Linked DNA regions of Salipiger sp. CCB-MM3. The protein of the gene in region 1 interacts with the protein of each later gene in a pairwise test. Links are inferred from orthologs where the notes say so. Each region holds a gene or a part of one and is shown in the gene's direction. Other genes may lie near its edges. The genes, in order: dnaQ and dnaE.

Region 1 (7,545 bases):
TCCATCCCCGCCTCCTTTGCGGTTTATGTTTAACTGTTCATGGAGTCGAAGAATTCGCCGTTCGTCTTCGTCTGCTTGAGCTTGGAGAGCAAGAACTCGATCGCGTCCGTCGTGCCCATCGGGTTGAGGATACGGCGCAGCACGAAGGTCTTTTGCAGGTCGACCTTGTCGGTGAGCAGGTCCTCTTTCCGGGTGCCCGACTTGAGAATGTCGATCGCCGGGAAGACGCGCTTGTCGGCAACCTTGCGGTCGAGAACGATCTCGGAGTTGCCGGTGCCTTTGAATTCTTCGAAGATCACCTCGTCCATACGCGAGCCGGTGTCGATCAGCGCGGTGGCGATGATGGTGAGCGAGCCACCCTCTTCGATGTTCCGCGCGGCACCGAAGAAGCGCTTCGGACGCTGCAGCGCGTTGGCATCGACACCACCGGTCAGGACCTTACCCGACGACGGCACGACGGTGTTGAACGCCCTACCAAGTCTTGTGATCGAGTCAAGAAGGATCACAACATCTCGTTTGTGCTCCACAAGGCGCTTGGCCTTTTCGATGACCATTTCCGAGACGGCAACGTGGCGCGTGGCAGGCTCGTCGAAGGTCGAGGAGACAACCTCACCCTTCACCGAACGCTGCATGTCGGTCACTTCTTCCGGACGTTCGTCGATCAGCAGGACGATCAGATAGCACTCGGGGTGGTTCTTCTCGATCGAGGTGGCGATGTTCTGCAGCAGAACCGTCTTACCGGTCCGCGGCGGTGCCACGATGAGCGAACGCTGGCCCTTACCGATCGGCGCGACCAGATCGATGATGCGGGCCGATTTGTCCTTGATCGTCGGGTCTTCGATTTCCATCTTCAGACGCTCGTCAGGATAGAGCGGTGTCAGGTTGTCGAAGGCGATCTTGTGACGGGCGCGTTCCGGGTCTTCGAAGTTGATCGCAGAGACGTCGACCAGCGCGAAGTAGCGCTCTTCATTGTCGGGTGCTCGGATCTCGCCTTCGATGGTGTCGCCGGTGCGCAGCGAATACTTCCGGATCATCTCGGGCGAGACATAGATGTCATCGGGACCCGGCAGATAGTTTGCCTCGGGCGAGCGAAGGAAGCCAAAGCCGTCCTGCAGCACCTCAAGAACGCCGTCGCCGAAGATGGTCCAACCCTCATCCGCACGCTCGCGGAGAATTTGGAACATCATCTCGCCTTTACGCATGGTCGAGGCGTTCTCGATGTCGAGCTCTTCGGCCATGGCGAGGAGATCTTTCGGGCTTTGCGCCTTCAGATCGGACAGGTTCAGCCGTTCAGTGCTTTCGGCACTTGTCATGCAGTCCTCCGGGCCGCGGTCGGCCGTTCTTTGTCATGTCTTTCGGGAAGATCCCACCCGGACGGGTGTTGAGAGAATGCCTATCCCCTCCCCCCGTCGAAGTCAATTCCCGGCGGCGGGTCTGGGCGGGGCCCGGTCTCTCTCAATTTAAAGAAAGAAAAAAGAGAGATGATTTTGTTTTTAGGGGAGCCCCAGACCGGTGGATCAAATGGTTCAGGGGCTTTCGTCCACGTGGAGAGATCCTGTGGATAGATCTGCGGAGATCCCTTGGCGCAGTTTTGGAGGAATCGGCCTTTGGATCAACGCAGCAAGGGATCTCTCGGGGTTTTGCTTCATTGTGGAAAGATCTTAAACAGGTGGTCGTCCACGAGCTTCTCCACAGCGAGGAGTTTTCCAAACCCACAGACTCAGGAATCACCGTGGAACATCGTGAAACCGGAGAGATCTCCCCAGCCTTGAAACTGCGGACGATTTTCCCCAGAAGCTTCCTCTGACAAAGACCCAAGGCTGCGAACAGGTTTATCCACATGAGTCTTCCGCTCATCCTCGCCTCCGGCTCGCAAATCCGCGCCGAACTGCTCCGTGCGGCGGGCGTTTCCTTTGGAATCGAGGTCGCGCGCGTCGATGAAGAGTCGATTCGCGACTCACTTCTCGCGGAAGGCGCTCCGCCGCGCGATGTGGCCGACGCTCTGGCCGAGTATAAGGCGCGCAAAGCCTCCGACAAAAATCCCGGCGCGCTGGTGCTGGGCTGCGATCAGGTGCTGAGCTGCAACGGCACGCTCTATTCCAAGCCGCGCAGCCCCGAAGAAGCCCGCGCGCAGCTGATGGAGTTGCGGGGCCAGCGGCTCAGCCTGCTGTCGGCTGCGGTGATCTATGAAAACGCCGAGCCGGTCTGGCGCCATGTGGGTGTGGCGCGGCTGCGGATGCGCGAGTTTTCCGAAGCGTATCTCGACGACTATATAGAGCGAAACTGGGAAAGCCTGCGTAGCTCCGTCGGCGGCTTCAAGCTGGAGGAAGAGGGCGTGCGCCTGTTTGCCAGCATCGAGGGCAGTCATTTCACCATTCTCGGCCTGCCTCTGCTCGAGCTTCTGGCCTTTTTGCAGGTACGGGGGATCATTGCCGGATGACCGACCACAAGATTCCGCTCGCGGGCGTCATCGGCTCGCCCATCGCGCATTCCCGCTCGCCGCTGCTGCACGGCCACTGGCTGAAGCGCTACGGGCTGCCGGGGCATTACATCCCGATGGATGTGCCCGCCGCCAAACTGGCCGAGACGCTTCGGCTGCTGCCGCAGATCGGGTTCGTTGGGGTGAACATCACCATTCCGCATAAAGAGCGGGTGATGGAGATCGCCGATGTGGTTTCGGACCGGGCGACGCTGATCGGTGCGGCCAACACGCTGACCTTCCGCGACGACGGCAGCATCTATGCGGACAACACCGACGGCTACGGCTTTATCGAGAACCTGCGTCAGAGCGCGCCCGACTGGCAGGCGGCCAGCGGCCCGGCCGTGGTGCTGGGTGCAGGCGGCGCTTCGCGGGCGGTGATCGCCTCGCTGCTCGATGCGGGGGTGCCCAAGCTCTATCTCAGCAACCGGACCCGGACGCGGGCCGAAGCTCTGCGCGAGGATTTTGGCCAGCGCGTGCATGTGGTGGACTGGGTCCGTGCGGGCAATGTGCTCGAAGACGCGGCGACGGTGGTCAACACAAGCTCGCTTGGCATGGTCGGCAAGCCGGAACTGCGGGTGCCGCTGGATGGTCTGCGTCCCGGAACGCTGGTCACCGACATTGTCTATACCCCGCTCGAGACCCGGCTTTTGCGCATCGGGCGCGAGCTCGGCTGCACTTGCGTCGACGGTCTGGGCATGTTGCTGCATCAGGCGGTGCCCGGTTTTGAGCGCTGGTTCGGCAAGCGCCCGGTGGTCGACGCCGACGCCCGCGCCGCGGTGCTGTGATGCGTTTTCGCCTCGGCCTCACCGGCTCCATCGGCATGGGAAAATCGCAGACCGCGGCCTTCTTCGCCGAGGCGGGTTGCGCGGTCTGGGATGCGGATGCGGCGGTGCATCGGCTCTATGGCGTGGGCGGTGCGGCGGTGGCGCCGATCCAAGAGATCTTTCCGCAGGCAATCAAGGACGGCATGGTTTCACGTGAATCCCTGCGCGAAGTGATTGCTGGGGACCCGGCGGCGCTCAAGCGGATCGAAGAGATCGTGCATCCGCTCGTCCGGCACGACCGTGCGGAGTTTGCCGAAGGGAACGCGGGAAAAATCGGTGTCTTCGACATTCCCCTGCTGTATGAGACCGGTTCCGAGGCCGAGTTTGACGCGGTGGCCTGCGTGACCATCCCGGCAGATGTACAACGCGCGCGGGTTCTGACCCGTGGCACCATGAGCGCCGAGGACCTGGATCGCATTCTTGCGCGGCAAATGCCAAACGACGAAAAATGCGCCCGCGCGGATTTTGTGATCACAACTGACACGCTGGACCACGCGCGCGCGCAGGTTCAGGATGTGCTGAGAGAAATCGAAAGGCGGATCGATGCGTGAGATCGTTCTCGACACTGAAACCACTGGCTTCGAGCCGGAACAGGGCGACCGTATCGTCGAGATCGGCGCGGTCGAGCTTTATAATCACGTGCCGACGGGCAAGGTCTATCACCAGTACATAAACCCCGAACGCTCGATGCCGCAGGAGGCGTTCGAGGTGCACGGGCTGGGCGATGATTTCCTGCGAGACAAGCCTGTGTTTGCCAAAATCGTCGATGAGTTCATTGCCTTCGTCGGCACCGATGCCAAGCTGGTCATTCACAACGCCACGTTCGATGTGAAATTTCTCAATGCCGAGTTGAAATGGGCGAACCGACCGCAGCTTCCGAAAGATTGCGCCATCGACACGCTGATGATCGCGCGCAAGAAATTTCCCGGCTCTCCGGCGTCGCTGGATGCGCTCTGCCGCCGTTTCGGCATCGACAACTCTAGCCGGACGCTGCACGGCGCGCTGCTCGACAGTGAGATTCTGGCGGAAGTCTATCTGGAACTGATCGGTGGCAAGCAGCCGGATCTGGTGCTCGCGCCGGTGTCTTCGGGCCGCAATGCATCCGGCGGGGACGAAGAATGGCGTCCGCAGCGCCGGGCGCAGCCCCTGCCCTCGCGCCTGACCGAAGAAGAAAAGGCGGCTCACGCCGCCTTTGTCGAGAAACTCGGAGAAAACGCGCTGTGGTCGCGGGGCTGACGCCCCGCATCCAAGCTTAGGCGTCGAGCTTGCGCTCTTCGCCAGCCGCCGCAGCAGCCTGCTGACGGCGCGCGATCTCGTTGCGGTAAAGCGCGACGAAATCGATGGTCTCGAGGTTAAGCGGCGGGAAGCCACCGTCACGGGTTACGTCCGACACGATGCGGCGCACGAACGGGAAGAGCATCCGCGGGCACTCGATCAGCAGGAACGGGTGCAGTTGCTCTTGCGGCACGCCTTCGATGTTGAAGACACCGGCGTAATCCAGTTCGAGAAGGAACAGCATGTCGCCGTTCGACTTCGACTTGGACTCGACCTTCAGCTTCAGCACCACTTCGTACTGGTTCTCGGCCGAGCGCTTCTTAGCGTCGAGGTTGACCTGAACCTGAACGTCAGGCTGCACGTCGCCGCTGACACCTTTCTGCGCGAGGATGTTCTCGAAGCTCATGTCGCGCACGAACTGCGCGAGCACGTTCATCTTCACCGGTGCCGGGGTCTGTTCTGCGGCGGCAGCGCCGTTCTCGGTTGCTTCTTCAGCCATGGAAAGCTCCTGTTGGAATTTTGTATACCGAATAGCAGCCCGGGATAGGCGGCTCAATGCTTAGTCCAGCCTGACCCCGGGTGATTGGCACGTTTCGACGGGGGGACCTCGGTATAGTCGCCCTCGATCACATCATCTTCGCGCGGGCCGGGACGATAGCGTTCCGCTTGCGGCCCCTGATGCGCGCCGGGACCGGCCTGCGTGCGCGGCCCCTGCCCACCCATTTCAAAGCGCTGTACCTTGATCCGGGTCGAGATGAACCGCATCACCGCGTCGCGCACCGCCGGGATCAGCAGCGCGAACCCGCAGGCATCGGTAAAGAAACCGGGGGTCAGCAGCAGCGCGCCGGAAAACAGGATCATCGCGCCATGCGCCAGCGGCCGCGTCGGATCCTGCAGCTGCGAGAACGAGTTTTGCAGGTCAGACAACGCCCGCAGCCCTTCGCGCCGCACAAGCGCGGTGCCCAAGATGGCGGTCAGCAGCACGATCATCAGCGTTGGCCAGAGCCCGATAAGCCCCCCGACCTGAATGAACAGTGCAATCTCGATCAGCGGCACTGCGACGAATGCCAGAAAAAGCCACATGGCCTCACTCCTTTTTCGCTGAGCGTGCACCGGTAGACTTGGCGCCGCCCAGTGCCTACATAGGAAGGCACCGATGAATTTTCCATGTTTGCCCATGAGGTGCCGATGAATATGCCGATCGTCCAGCTGCTGGTTCTTGCCGCGATCGCGATCTTTTTGATCCTGCGCCTGCGCAGCGTGCTGGGCACACGCGACGGTTTCGAGAAGCCTCCTGTGCAGGCACCGGCCTCGCGCGATACCGCCCGCCGTGACTTCGAGGTGATCGAAGGCGGACCCGACCACGACATCATCGACCATGTGCCCGAGGGCAGCCCCTCGGCAGAGGCGCTGGCCAAGATGAAGGCGGCTGAGCCGAGCTTCAACGTCGGCGAATTTCTTGGCGGTGCCCGTGGCGCCTATGAGATGATCCTCATGGGGTTCGAGCGCGGCGAGGTCGAGGAACTGAAGCCTTTCCTTGCGCCCGAAGTCTATGACAGCTTTGCCGAGGTGGTCGAAAGCCGCCGTCAGCAGGGTCTGACCATTGAGGCCGAGTTTGTCGGCGTGCGCGAGATGACCCTCGCCGAAGCGACTTTTGACGAGGTCACGAAACTGGCCGAGATCACCGTGCGCTACACCGGCGAGCTGACCTCTGTGGTGAAAGATGCGACCGGAGCAGTCATCGAAGGCAGCCCAACTTCGGTGAAACGTCAGAAGGACGTCTGGACCTATGCCCGTAACATGGGTAGCGACGATCCGAACTGGCAGCTGGTCGCGACCGACGAATGAGGCGCGCGATCCGGGCGGCCGTGCTGACAGGAGCAATGCTGACAGGTGCCATGGCCGCTGCGGAGAGCGAAACCAGCTACGAGATCCTGAGCTTCGGCGATCTCGACGGATGGGCGACGGATGATCATTCCGCCGCCCTTTCGGTTTTTCTGAACACATGTGGCGACATGAACGATCCCGACTGGGGATCGCTCTGCGCTCTGGCCCGAGACACCGATGACGCGCGCGGCTTCTTTGAGTTGCTGTTCCGTCCGGTGCTGATCTCGGGCGCGCCCGAGGATGCCGAGGAAGAAGGCCATGACGGGCTGTTCACCGGCTATTTCGAGCCCGAGCTGAACGGTGCGCTGCAGCCGGACGAGCGCTATGCCTATCCGATCTACAGCCTGCCCCCAGAGATTGGCGAGACCGAGGGGCCGTGGCTGTCGCGCCGCGACATTCTCAGCGGCGACGTGATGAAGGATCGCGGGCTCGAGATCGCTTGGGTCGATGATCCGGTCGAGCTTTTCTTTCTGCAGGTTCAGGGCTCGGGGCGCATTCGTCTGCCCAATGGCCATCATCTGCGCGTCGGTTATGGCGGTGCCAATGGCCACCCCTACCGCTCCATCGGCAAAGAGCTGGTCACCCGCGGCACCTTCGATCTGCATCAGGTGTCGGCGCAGGTGATCAAGACTTGGGTGCGTGAGAACCCCGAGGCCGGGCTGGAGCTGCTCTATCACAATCCCTCTTACGTCTTTTTCCGGGAAGTCAGCGAAGTTCCGGCCGAGCTTGGCCCGCTTGGCGCGATGAACCGCTCGATCACGCCGCTGCGCTCGATCGCGGTCGATCCTGCCTATGTGCCGCTGGGCGCACCGGTGTGGATCGAGAAAGAAGGCGCCGAGCCCATGCACCGGCTGATGATCGCGCAGGACACCGGCTCGGCGATCAAGGGACCGCAGCGCGCTGATATCTTCATGGGTACCGGCGATGAGGCCGGGCGCCGTGCTGGCACGATGAAGGATCCGGGGCGGCTGGTGGTGCTGCTGCCGATCCAGCGCGCCTATGCGCTCTTGCCGGAGTCGGTGCTTTGAGCCGCCGAAAGCTGCGTCCCGACGAGGTGGAACTGTGGGAGATGGTGGC
Region 2 (8,621 bases), on another replicon or contig:
CGCGCACGTCGGTCGCCGCGCCGAGATCGGCCAGCAGGTAGCGGGTCAGCATGTTGCGCGCGGCGTTGAGCCGGTATTCGGCGCTGGCGCGCATGTCGGACATTGGCTGGTAGTCCTGCGCCCAGGCTTCCCACGCGGCGATCACCGCATCGTCGCTCCACGGCTGGCCGATCAGCGCCGCCTCGACCTTTGAGGCGCGCTTGGGGATCCCCGCCATGCCGCCAAAGGCGATGCGCGCCTCGGTGATCACGCCCGCTTCGGTGCGGATCACGAAGGCACCGCAGGCCGCCGAGATGTCCTGATCGAAGCGTTTCGACAGTTTGTAGACGCGCAGCCGGTCGTCCTGCCGCGGAATGCTGACGGCCTCGACGAACTCGCCGGGCGCGCGATCCTGCTTGCCGTACTCGAGGAAGAACGCCTCGAGCGGCACCTCGCGCCGGACATCGCCCTTGCGCAGATGCAGCGTGGCGCCCAGCGCGATGAGCACCGGCGGGTTGTCCCCGATGGGCGAGCCATTGGCGATATTGCCGCCGATGGTCGCCGCCGCCCGCACCTGCGCCGAGCCATAACGGCGCAGCATCTCGGCGTAGCTGGGGAAATGCTCTTTCATCAGCACCAGCACGCGGTCCATGGTGACCCCGGCGCCGATGCGGATCGTATCGTCGCTGACCTCGATCTGCTGCAGATCGGCGCAGCGGTGCAGGAAGATCACCTGATCAAGCTCGCGCAGCTTCTTGGTGACCCAGAGGCCGACGTCGGTGGCGCCCGCCACCAGTGTGGCATCGGGGGTCTGTTCGTAGAGGCGCGCCAGCTCGTCCGCGCTCTCGGGGGCTGCCACTGCCGGAGGGGGGCCGTCTGCCCCCCGCTCGGCGGTGCCGAGCCCCCCCGAGGATATTTGCGCCAAGAGGAAGTCCCGGTCGGCCATCCAATCCGGCACGGGCGCGCTTTCGGCGGCCTCGGCGGCGCGGATGATCGGCGCGTAGCCGGTGCAGCGGCAGAGGTTGCCCGCCAGCGCGTCATCATGCCCGGTATCGCCGTTGAGATGGGCGGTGGCCATGGAAACCACGAAACCCGGCGTGCAGAAGCCGCATTGCGAGCCGTGGTGATCGACCATCGCCTGCTGCACCGGGTGCGGCGTGCCATCGGGGCCCGCGATGCCCTCGACCGTGCGCAGCGCCTTGCCGTCGAGCTGCGGCAGGAAGAGGATGCAGGCGTTGACCGCACGCGAGCCCTGCGCGTCGGTGACCATCACCGTGCAGGCGCCGCAGTCGCCTTCGTTGCAGCCTTCCTTGGTGCCGCGCAGCCCGCGTTCTTCGCGCAGCCAGTCGAGCGCCGTGCGCGTCGGGCAGACGTCGCGCAGCACGACCTTTTCCCCGTTCAGAAGAAAGGAGATGTCCATGTTGATGACCTGCCGCCTTACCATGATCACATCCCCGCTGCGCGCTCTCGATGCGGCGTAGAAAGCGCGCGGATTATTATCGCTTTGGACGTAAGGCTAGGCGCGGCGCTTCGCGCTTGGCAAGGAAAAACTGCCCGTTTCGCAGGCAACGCCGCGCAAAGCTGCGTTGAATTCCCCCAGAAATCACGGTGATTTGCCGTATTCGCGGGCACTTTGCATAAATTTAAGGCTATGCGTTGATCAGGGGCGCATCAGAAACTCTGTGAGAGTGCGGATCGCCGAGGTCATGCCGAGGATCGAGTTGTGATCGCCCTGCTCGAGAAGGTCCAGCTGTGCTTTGGGCAGGGCCTGCGCGAGTTCGCGGGCGTCGGCGGATGGCGCGGCGAAATCATGCCGCGCATGCAGCACCAGCGCAGGCTCGGTCCGCGCGTCCACCAAAGAGCGCCACGGGGTGTCGGGCCGGTGGGGTCCGCAAAGCTGGCTCACCCGGCGCTCGAAGGCCGCGAGGCAGCGCCCCGAGATGCCATATTGCGAGGCCCCGAGCCGCATCAGCTTCATCAGGTCCACCGGCGTCGAGATCAGCGCGAACCGTGGGCAGGAAAATCCTTCGGCCATGGCGAAGAGCAGCCCGCTGGCCGAAACGCAATGCGCCGCAACCGCGTCATAGGGGCCGTGGCTGTCGCCACATTGGTGGATCGCCCGGACAATCTCGACCAACCCGCAGCGCGTGCGGCCTTCGCGCAGATGGCCGGGCAGCACCAGCAGATCGACTTGCGCCCCGCTGCGGCGCAGGCTGGCCACCAGCCGGACGAACTGCCGCGCGTGCCCGTCATGGCCCGGCACGATCAGCACCCGCCGTGTCGCAGCAGCCTTACCCGACGCAGGGTAGCGCAGCACCGCCATGTCTTTCCCGAGCGGCAGCAGCCGCGCCTCACTGCGGGTCTTTTCGGGATCGAGATAGGATGGGGAACTCATGTAACGGCCAGCAAGGAACCGTCCGGTCAGCCCCGGAAGCAGCCGCGCGGCCAGCGCTAGCGCCTGACGTCTGCGCCCAGTCACCGGCACATCGGGCGCGACGGCGGACGCTGGCTGCGCCTGCGCGCCCTGCACCTCGTAACCTGCCATCGCGTTCTTCACCGTCACTCGTCACTCACTGGGTATCGCGTCAAATTGATTGCGCCAACAGCGGCAGTGTCGCAAATCATTTCGCCCGAAATGAGGCGGGAAGTTTGCGCAAATGTGGGGTTGCATAACCGATTTGAGGCAACGCCTCTGGGAGCGCCTTTGGCACCACCCGGTCAAAGTTCGGCGTCGCGGCCACGGCGGCTCTTTCGCGCGGCGCACGGGCGCAATACTCTGCCGTCATGAGCGATCCCCGATTCATCCACCTCCGCGTCCATACCGAATACTCCCTGCTTGAAGGGGCCGTGCGGCTGAAGAAGCTGCCGGGCCTCTGCGAGGCCATGGAAATGCCCGCCGTGGCGGTGACGGACACCAACAACCTCTTTTCGGCGCTGGAGTTTTCGGTGACCGCCAGCGGCGCTGGCGTGCAGCCGATCATCGGCTGTCAGGTCGATCTGCGCTATGTCGAGCCGGTTCCGGGTGAAAAGCCCAAGAGCCCCGCCCCCATCGTGCTGCTGGCGCAGAACGAGCGCGGCTACGAGAACCTGATGAAGCTCAACTCCTGCCTCTACCTGCGCGGCGACGGGCAGGAGGCGCATGTGACGCTGGAGGAGCTCGAGACCTATGGCGCGGGGCTGATCTGCCTTTCGGGTGGCCCCGACGGCCCCATTGGCCGTCACCTGCGCGAGAACCACCGCGCCGCGGCGCAGACGCTGCTGACCCGGCTGCATCAGATTTACGACGACCGGCTTTATGTGGAGTTGCAGCGCCACCCCGGAGAGAACGGCCTGCCGCCAGAGGAACGCATCGCCGAGCGCGGCCATGTGGAGATGGCCTATGAGATGGGCCTGCCGCTGGTCGCCACCAACGACGTCTATTTCCCCAAGGCCGAGATGTATGAGGCGCATGACGCGCTGATCTGTATTTCCGAGGGGGCCTATGTCGACCAGCAAGAGCCGCGCCGCCGCCTGACGTCGCAGCACTACCTCAAGAGCCCGCAGGAGATGGCGACGCTTTTCGCCGACCTGCCCGAGGCCATCGAGAACACCGTCGAGATCGCCAAGCGCTGCGCCTTCATGGCCTATCGCCGCGATCCGATCTTGCCGAAGTTCGCCGACGACGAGGTCGAGGAACTGCGGCGGCAGGCCAATGAGGGCCTGCAGGCGCGTCTGGCGGTGATCCCGCATGCGGTCTCGGTCGAGGAATACCAGAAGCGGCTCGACTTCGAGCTTGGCATCATCGAGGGCATGGGCTTTCCCGGCTACTTCCTGATCGTTGCCGACTTCATCAAATGGTCCAAGGACAACGACATTCCCATCGGTCCGGGCCGCGGCTCGGGCGCGGGCTCGCTGGTTGCCTATGCGCTGACCATCACCGACCTCGACCCGCTGCGCTACTCGCTGCTGTTCGAGCGCTTCCTCAACCCCGAACGTGTGTCGATGCCCGACTTCGACATCGACTTCTGCATGGACCGGCGCGAGGAAACGATCCGCTACGTGCAGGAGAAATACGGGCGCGACAAAGTGGGGCAGATCATCACCTTCGGCGCGCTGCTGTCCAAGGCCGCCGTGCGCGACGTGGGCCGGGTGCTGCAGATGCCCTATGGGCAGGTCGACCGGCTGTCGAAGATGATCCCCGTAGAGGGCGTCAAACCCGTCTCTATCGAGAAGGCGCTGCAGGATGAGCCGCGGCTGCGTGAAGAGGCCCGCAACGAAGAGGTCGTCGACCGGCTGCTGACCTATGGCCAGCAGGTCGAGGGGCTGCTGCGGAACGCCTCGACCCACGCCGCGGGCGTGGTGATCGGCGACCGGCCGCTGGATCAGCTGGTGCCGCTCTATCAGGATCCGCGCTCGGACATGCCTGCCACCCAGTTCAACATGAAATGGGTGGAACAGGCGGGTCTGGTGAAGTTCGACTTCCTTGGCCTCAAGACGCTGACGGTGATCCAAAACGCGGTGAACCTGATCCTGAAGTCGGGGCGCCCGATCCATGTCGCCGCCGATGGCGCAGAGCTTTACGATCCGCCCGAGGGCGCGGAAAACCAGATGAACCTCATCCCGCTGGATGACGAGAAGACTTACGAGCTCTACTCGGCGGCCAAGACGGTGGCGGTGTTCCAGGTGGAAAGCTCGGGCATGATGGATGCCCTCAAGCGCATGAAGCCCACCTGTATCGAGGACATCGTGGCGCTCGTGGCGCTCTACCGCCCCGGCCCGATGGAGAACATCCCGGTCTATTGCGAAGTCAAGAACGGGCTGCGCGAGATCACCTCGGTGCACCCTTCGATCGACCACATCCTTGCCGAGACGCAGGGCATCATCGTCTATCAGGAACAGGTGATGCAGATCGCGCAGGAGATGGCGGGCTACTCGCTCGGCGGCGCCGACCTGCTGCGCCGCGCCATGGGCAAGAAGATCAAGGAGGCGATGGACGCCGAGCGTCCGAAATTCGAGAAGGGCGCGGCTGAGAACGGCGTCGACAAGAAGAAGGCCACCGAGGTCTTCGACCTTCTGGAGAAATTCGCCAACTACGGTTTCAACAAATCGCACGCGGCGGCCTATGCGGTGGTGTCCTACCAGACCGCTTGGCTGAAGGCGAACCACCCGGTGGAGTTCATGGCAGGCGTCATGAACTGCGATATCCACCTCACCGACAAGCTCGCCGTCTATTTCGACGAGACGAAGAACGGGCTGAAGCTGCCCTATGTGCCGCCCTGCATCAACCGCTCGCAGGCGAGCTTCGACGTGGTCGAGGGCGAGCTGGTCTATGCGCTTGGCGCGCTGAAGAACGTCGGCCTTGATGCCATGCGGCTGGTGGTCGAGGGGCGCGGCGATACCCCCTTCACCACGCTCTTTGACGTGGCGCGGCGGGTCGATCTGAAGCGCGTCGGCAAGCGCCCGATGGAGATGATGGCGCGCGCCGGTGTCTTCGATCAGCTCGACAAGAACCGCCGCCGGGTGTTCGACAGTCTCGATGCGCTGGTCGCCTATTCTGCCGCGATCCACGAGCAGAAGGCGTCGGCGCAGGTCTCGCTGTTCGGCGAGGCCGGGGATGACCTGCCGGAGCCGCGGCTTTCGCCGGTGCCCGACTGGCTGCCCGCAGAGCGGCTGTCGGAAGAGTTCAAGGCCATCGGCTTTTACCTCTCGGGCCACCCTCTTGACGATTACATGCCCGCGCTGAAGCGGCGCGACGTGATGACCCTCGAGGAGGCGACCAACAAGGCGCGCGGCGGTCCGTGCATCGCCAAGCTGGCGGGCGTCGTCGCCGGGCGGCAGGAGCGCAAATCGGCCAAGGGCAACCGCTTTGCCTTTGCGCAGTTGTCGGATCCCACGGGCGCCTATGAGGTGACGCTGTTCTCTGAGACGCTGGAGAAGAGCCGCGAGTTTCTCGAGACCGGCTCGAAGGTGGTGATCACCGTCGAGGCCACGATGGAGAGCGACCAGCTCAAGCTGCTGGCGCGCTCGGTGGGGCCGGTCGAGCAGGTGGTTGCGGGCGCAGGGGCGACTGGGCTGAAGATCTGGATCGAGGGCGCGGGCGCAATCAACCAGATCGCTTCGGTGCTGAGCCGCGCCGCCGAACAGATGCCCAAGGCCGGGCGCGGGCCGATCCGGCTCTGCCTTGCCGACAACGGGCTGCCCGGCGAGGTCGAGATGGACCTGCAGCAGGACTTCCCGGTGACGCCCGAGATCAAGGGCGCGGTGAAATCACTGGGCGGGGTGCTGGCGGTCGAGGACTTCTGAGCCCCGGCCCTCGGCGCAGCGCCGCCGATTTTCCGCGCGGCACAAAGGGTTTGTAGATTTGGCCCCGGCCAAAGGTTAAACGAAGGTTAACGTTTGCGGCGCCGTGATGGCCTCCGAAACACCTTCGCCAGACCTCAGCCGGGAGATCCTCTTGCACCGCCCTGCCCTGACTTCACGCTTCGGAGGCCTTGGCTGCGGCCTTGCACTGGCGGCGCTGGCCGCCTGCAGCGAGACGCGCGACGTGCCGCGCCTGTCCGAGGTCGAGCTGGCCGAGGACGCTGGGGAGAGCGCCGCGCTGCCTTCGGAGGCCGAACTGACCGAAGACGGTGGATTTCTGGAAAGCACACAGACCCCCGCGCGCCGCGCGCAAACGGCGCCGCAGGGCGGGCTGCTTGGCTGGCTCGGCGGCAGGGCCAGCGCTGCAAAGGCGGGCAGCGGGCCGGATGCGCAGCAGGTGCCCTTTGGCACCGCCCTGCCCTACGGCGAGATCGCGCGGGTCTGCGGCGTGCCGGGCCGGCAGCTTGGCGTTCCGGTGGCGCAATACCCCGAGAACCGCCGCGGCTATGTGCTTTATGACAGCCGCCCCGGCACCACCGCGGCGCGGGCGCTTTATATCACCGGCTTCGACGATGGCTGCGCGCGGCAGGTGACCGGCGCGCTGGCGCTCTTTGGCGCGCCGCAGTTGCATGAAGAACTGCGCTATGGGCTGGCGGGACAGACGCTGCCGAGCGGGCCGGTGGAGGGTGCCTATGAGACGGTGAAGGCCGAGGTCTGCCGCGTCTCCAGCGGCAAGCCCTGTGGCCGCGCGATGACCCGGCTGGCGCGCGATACCGCCTTCCTCAGCGTCTATCCGACCTTCGGCAGCGCCTCATATGTGAACATGCTGCTGCACGATGGGCAGGTGGTCGCGCTCGAACGGCACTGAGCCGCGCGGTGTTCAGTCGTGCTTAGTAGTGCGGCGGCCTTTCGTCGCCGATGACCACGCCGCCGCCACCGTCGGTCTCGCGCTCGGCCTCGCGTTCGAGCAGCATCTGCACCCGATATTGCAGCAGGGCGATGTCCTTGTCCTGCCGCGCCACGGTCTCGGACAGATCATCCACCGCGCGCAGAAGATGCGCGATGCGTTCCTGCAGGCTTTCCAGTTCTTGCGACATGGCAGCGCCTCCTTCGGCAAATGGTGGCGGTTTCCTTTCGGCTGCAGATAGGCAGAGAGACCGGCGGAGTCCATGGGCGGGAGGGGCAAGTCACGAAGAGGAAGGGGGCGGCACTTTGCCCCTGTGTGCGGCCGCAAGGCCGAGCAGCTTCGCCCGCGCTTTCGTCATTGCCACGTGGTTTTCCGCACAGGCTTTGGCTGAATGGCCCCGTGTATCGCGGAAGCCTTCTTCGCTAGGCTCGGGACCCACTGATTGCGGCGAAGGGGCACGACTCACCGTACGAAAACAGAGCGGTGATATGTGTCAAATCTCTTCTGGCTGAGCGATGCGCAGATGGCGCGACTGGAGCCATACCACCCGAAGTCCCACAGCAAGCCGCGCGTCGATGATCGGCGTGTCCTGAGTGGGATTATCTTAATCAACTGCAATGGGTTGCGCTGGCGATATGCGCCTAAGGATTATGCCCCCAACAACACGCTCTACAACCGCTGGAACCGTTGGGGGGACAAAGGCATTTTCGCGAAGACGATGACAGGACTCGCTGCCGGACATCGCAAGAAGAAGACCGTGATTATTGACGTTACCCAACCGAAGGCTCACCGAACGTCATCCGGTCTGGGCGCCCAAAAAGGGGGTCGCGGCGACGTGATTACGGACCAAGGGCGGGATGAACACGAAGCTGCAGGCCCTATGAAACAGGCAGGGGCGCGTCCCCTCAACCTGTTCGTCACGGCAGGACAGCTGAGCGACTACGTTGGTGCGCGGGCGCTTTGCGACAGGCATCCAGATGTCGATTCGCTGCTCGGGGCTCACGGCTATGAAGCCGATTGGGGCCAAGGAGAGTCGCAAGACACAAGTCAAAGGGATACGCGCCTTCGCCGCGTGCGCAAGCAGCGCAAGCACCCCGATCAAATGTTATTGGGGCCGGTATTAGCGCAGCAACCGGATTGAGATCATGATCCGCAGGCTCAAGGACTGGAGACGCGTTGCGCCCCGCTATGCCGATGCCCGTAAGTTCTCATTTCGGCCATCGCGCTCGTGGCAACCCTCATCTACTTGTTACGAATCCTGACCCTGACAGGCCAGCACGTGGAACGCTTGCCAACTCGAACGAGCTCACTTAACTTTCTCTGATAAGGCTCATTTTAGCCATCTCCACAGATTTGACTACTGCAACTTATTTTTCAGGACCCCCGTCCCGGCGGC

The links.
Region 2: the proteins of dnaQ (region 1) and dnaE interact in binary tests that used the Escherichia coli proteins (3 or more experiments, as listed by UniProt). The link is inferred for Salipiger sp. CCB-MM3 from one-to-one orthologs.

The regions. Positions count from the first base shown.
Region 1 is NZ_CP014595.1:1,595,970-1,603,514, forward strand. The notes cover bases 2,697-5,695. They hold dnaQ (DNA polymerase III subunit epsilon), read left to right. Parts: upstream 2,697-3,849; coding sequence 3,850-4,542; downstream 4,543-5,695. Other genes in these bases: AYJ57_RS07715 (shikimate dehydrogenase), read left to right, coding at 2,697-3,267; coaE (dephospho-CoA kinase), read left to right, coding at 3,267-3,857; secB (protein-export chaperone SecB), read right to left, coding at 4,559-5,080; AYJ57_RS07735 (FxsA family protein), read right to left, coding at 5,134-5,664. Also shown: tRNA uridine-5-carboxymethylaminomethyl(34) synthesis GTPase MnmE, read right to left, coding at 1-5; transcription termination factor Rho, read right to left, coding at 30-1,313; AYJ57_RS07710 (Maf family protein), read left to right, coding at 1,841-2,440; more of AYJ57_RS07715, read left to right, coding at 2,437-2,696; AYJ57_RS07740 (Tim44/TimA family putative adaptor protein), read left to right, coding at 5,770-6,429; mltA (murein transglycosylase A), read left to right, coding at 6,426-7,496; AYJ57_RS07750 (Smr/MutS family protein), read left to right, coding at 7,493-7,545. UniProt on the Escherichia coli protein: DNA polymerase III is a complex, multichain enzyme responsible for most of the replicative synthesis in bacteria. The epsilon subunit contain the editing function and is a proofreading 3'-5' exonuclease.
Region 2 is NZ_CP014596.1:757,731-766,351, reverse strand. Bases 2,387-6,461 are described here. They hold dnaE (DNA polymerase III subunit alpha), read left to right. Parts: upstream 2,387-2,763; coding sequence 2,764-6,261; downstream 6,262-6,461. Other genes in these bases: AYJ57_RS17280 (hypothetical protein), read left to right, coding at 6,413-6,461; AYJ57_RS17290 (alpha/beta hydrolase), read right to left, coding at 2,387-2,524. In the rest of the region: xdhA (xanthine dehydrogenase small subunit), read right to left, coding at 1-1,399; more of AYJ57_RS17290, read right to left, coding at 1,640-2,386; more of AYJ57_RS17280, read left to right, coding at 6,462-7,186; AYJ57_RS17275 (SlyX family protein), read right to left, coding at 7,209-7,415. UniProt on the Escherichia coli protein: DNA polymerase III is a complex, multichain enzyme responsible for most of the replicative synthesis in bacteria. This DNA polymerase also exhibits 3' to 5' exonuclease activity. The alpha chain is the DNA polymerase catalytic subunit.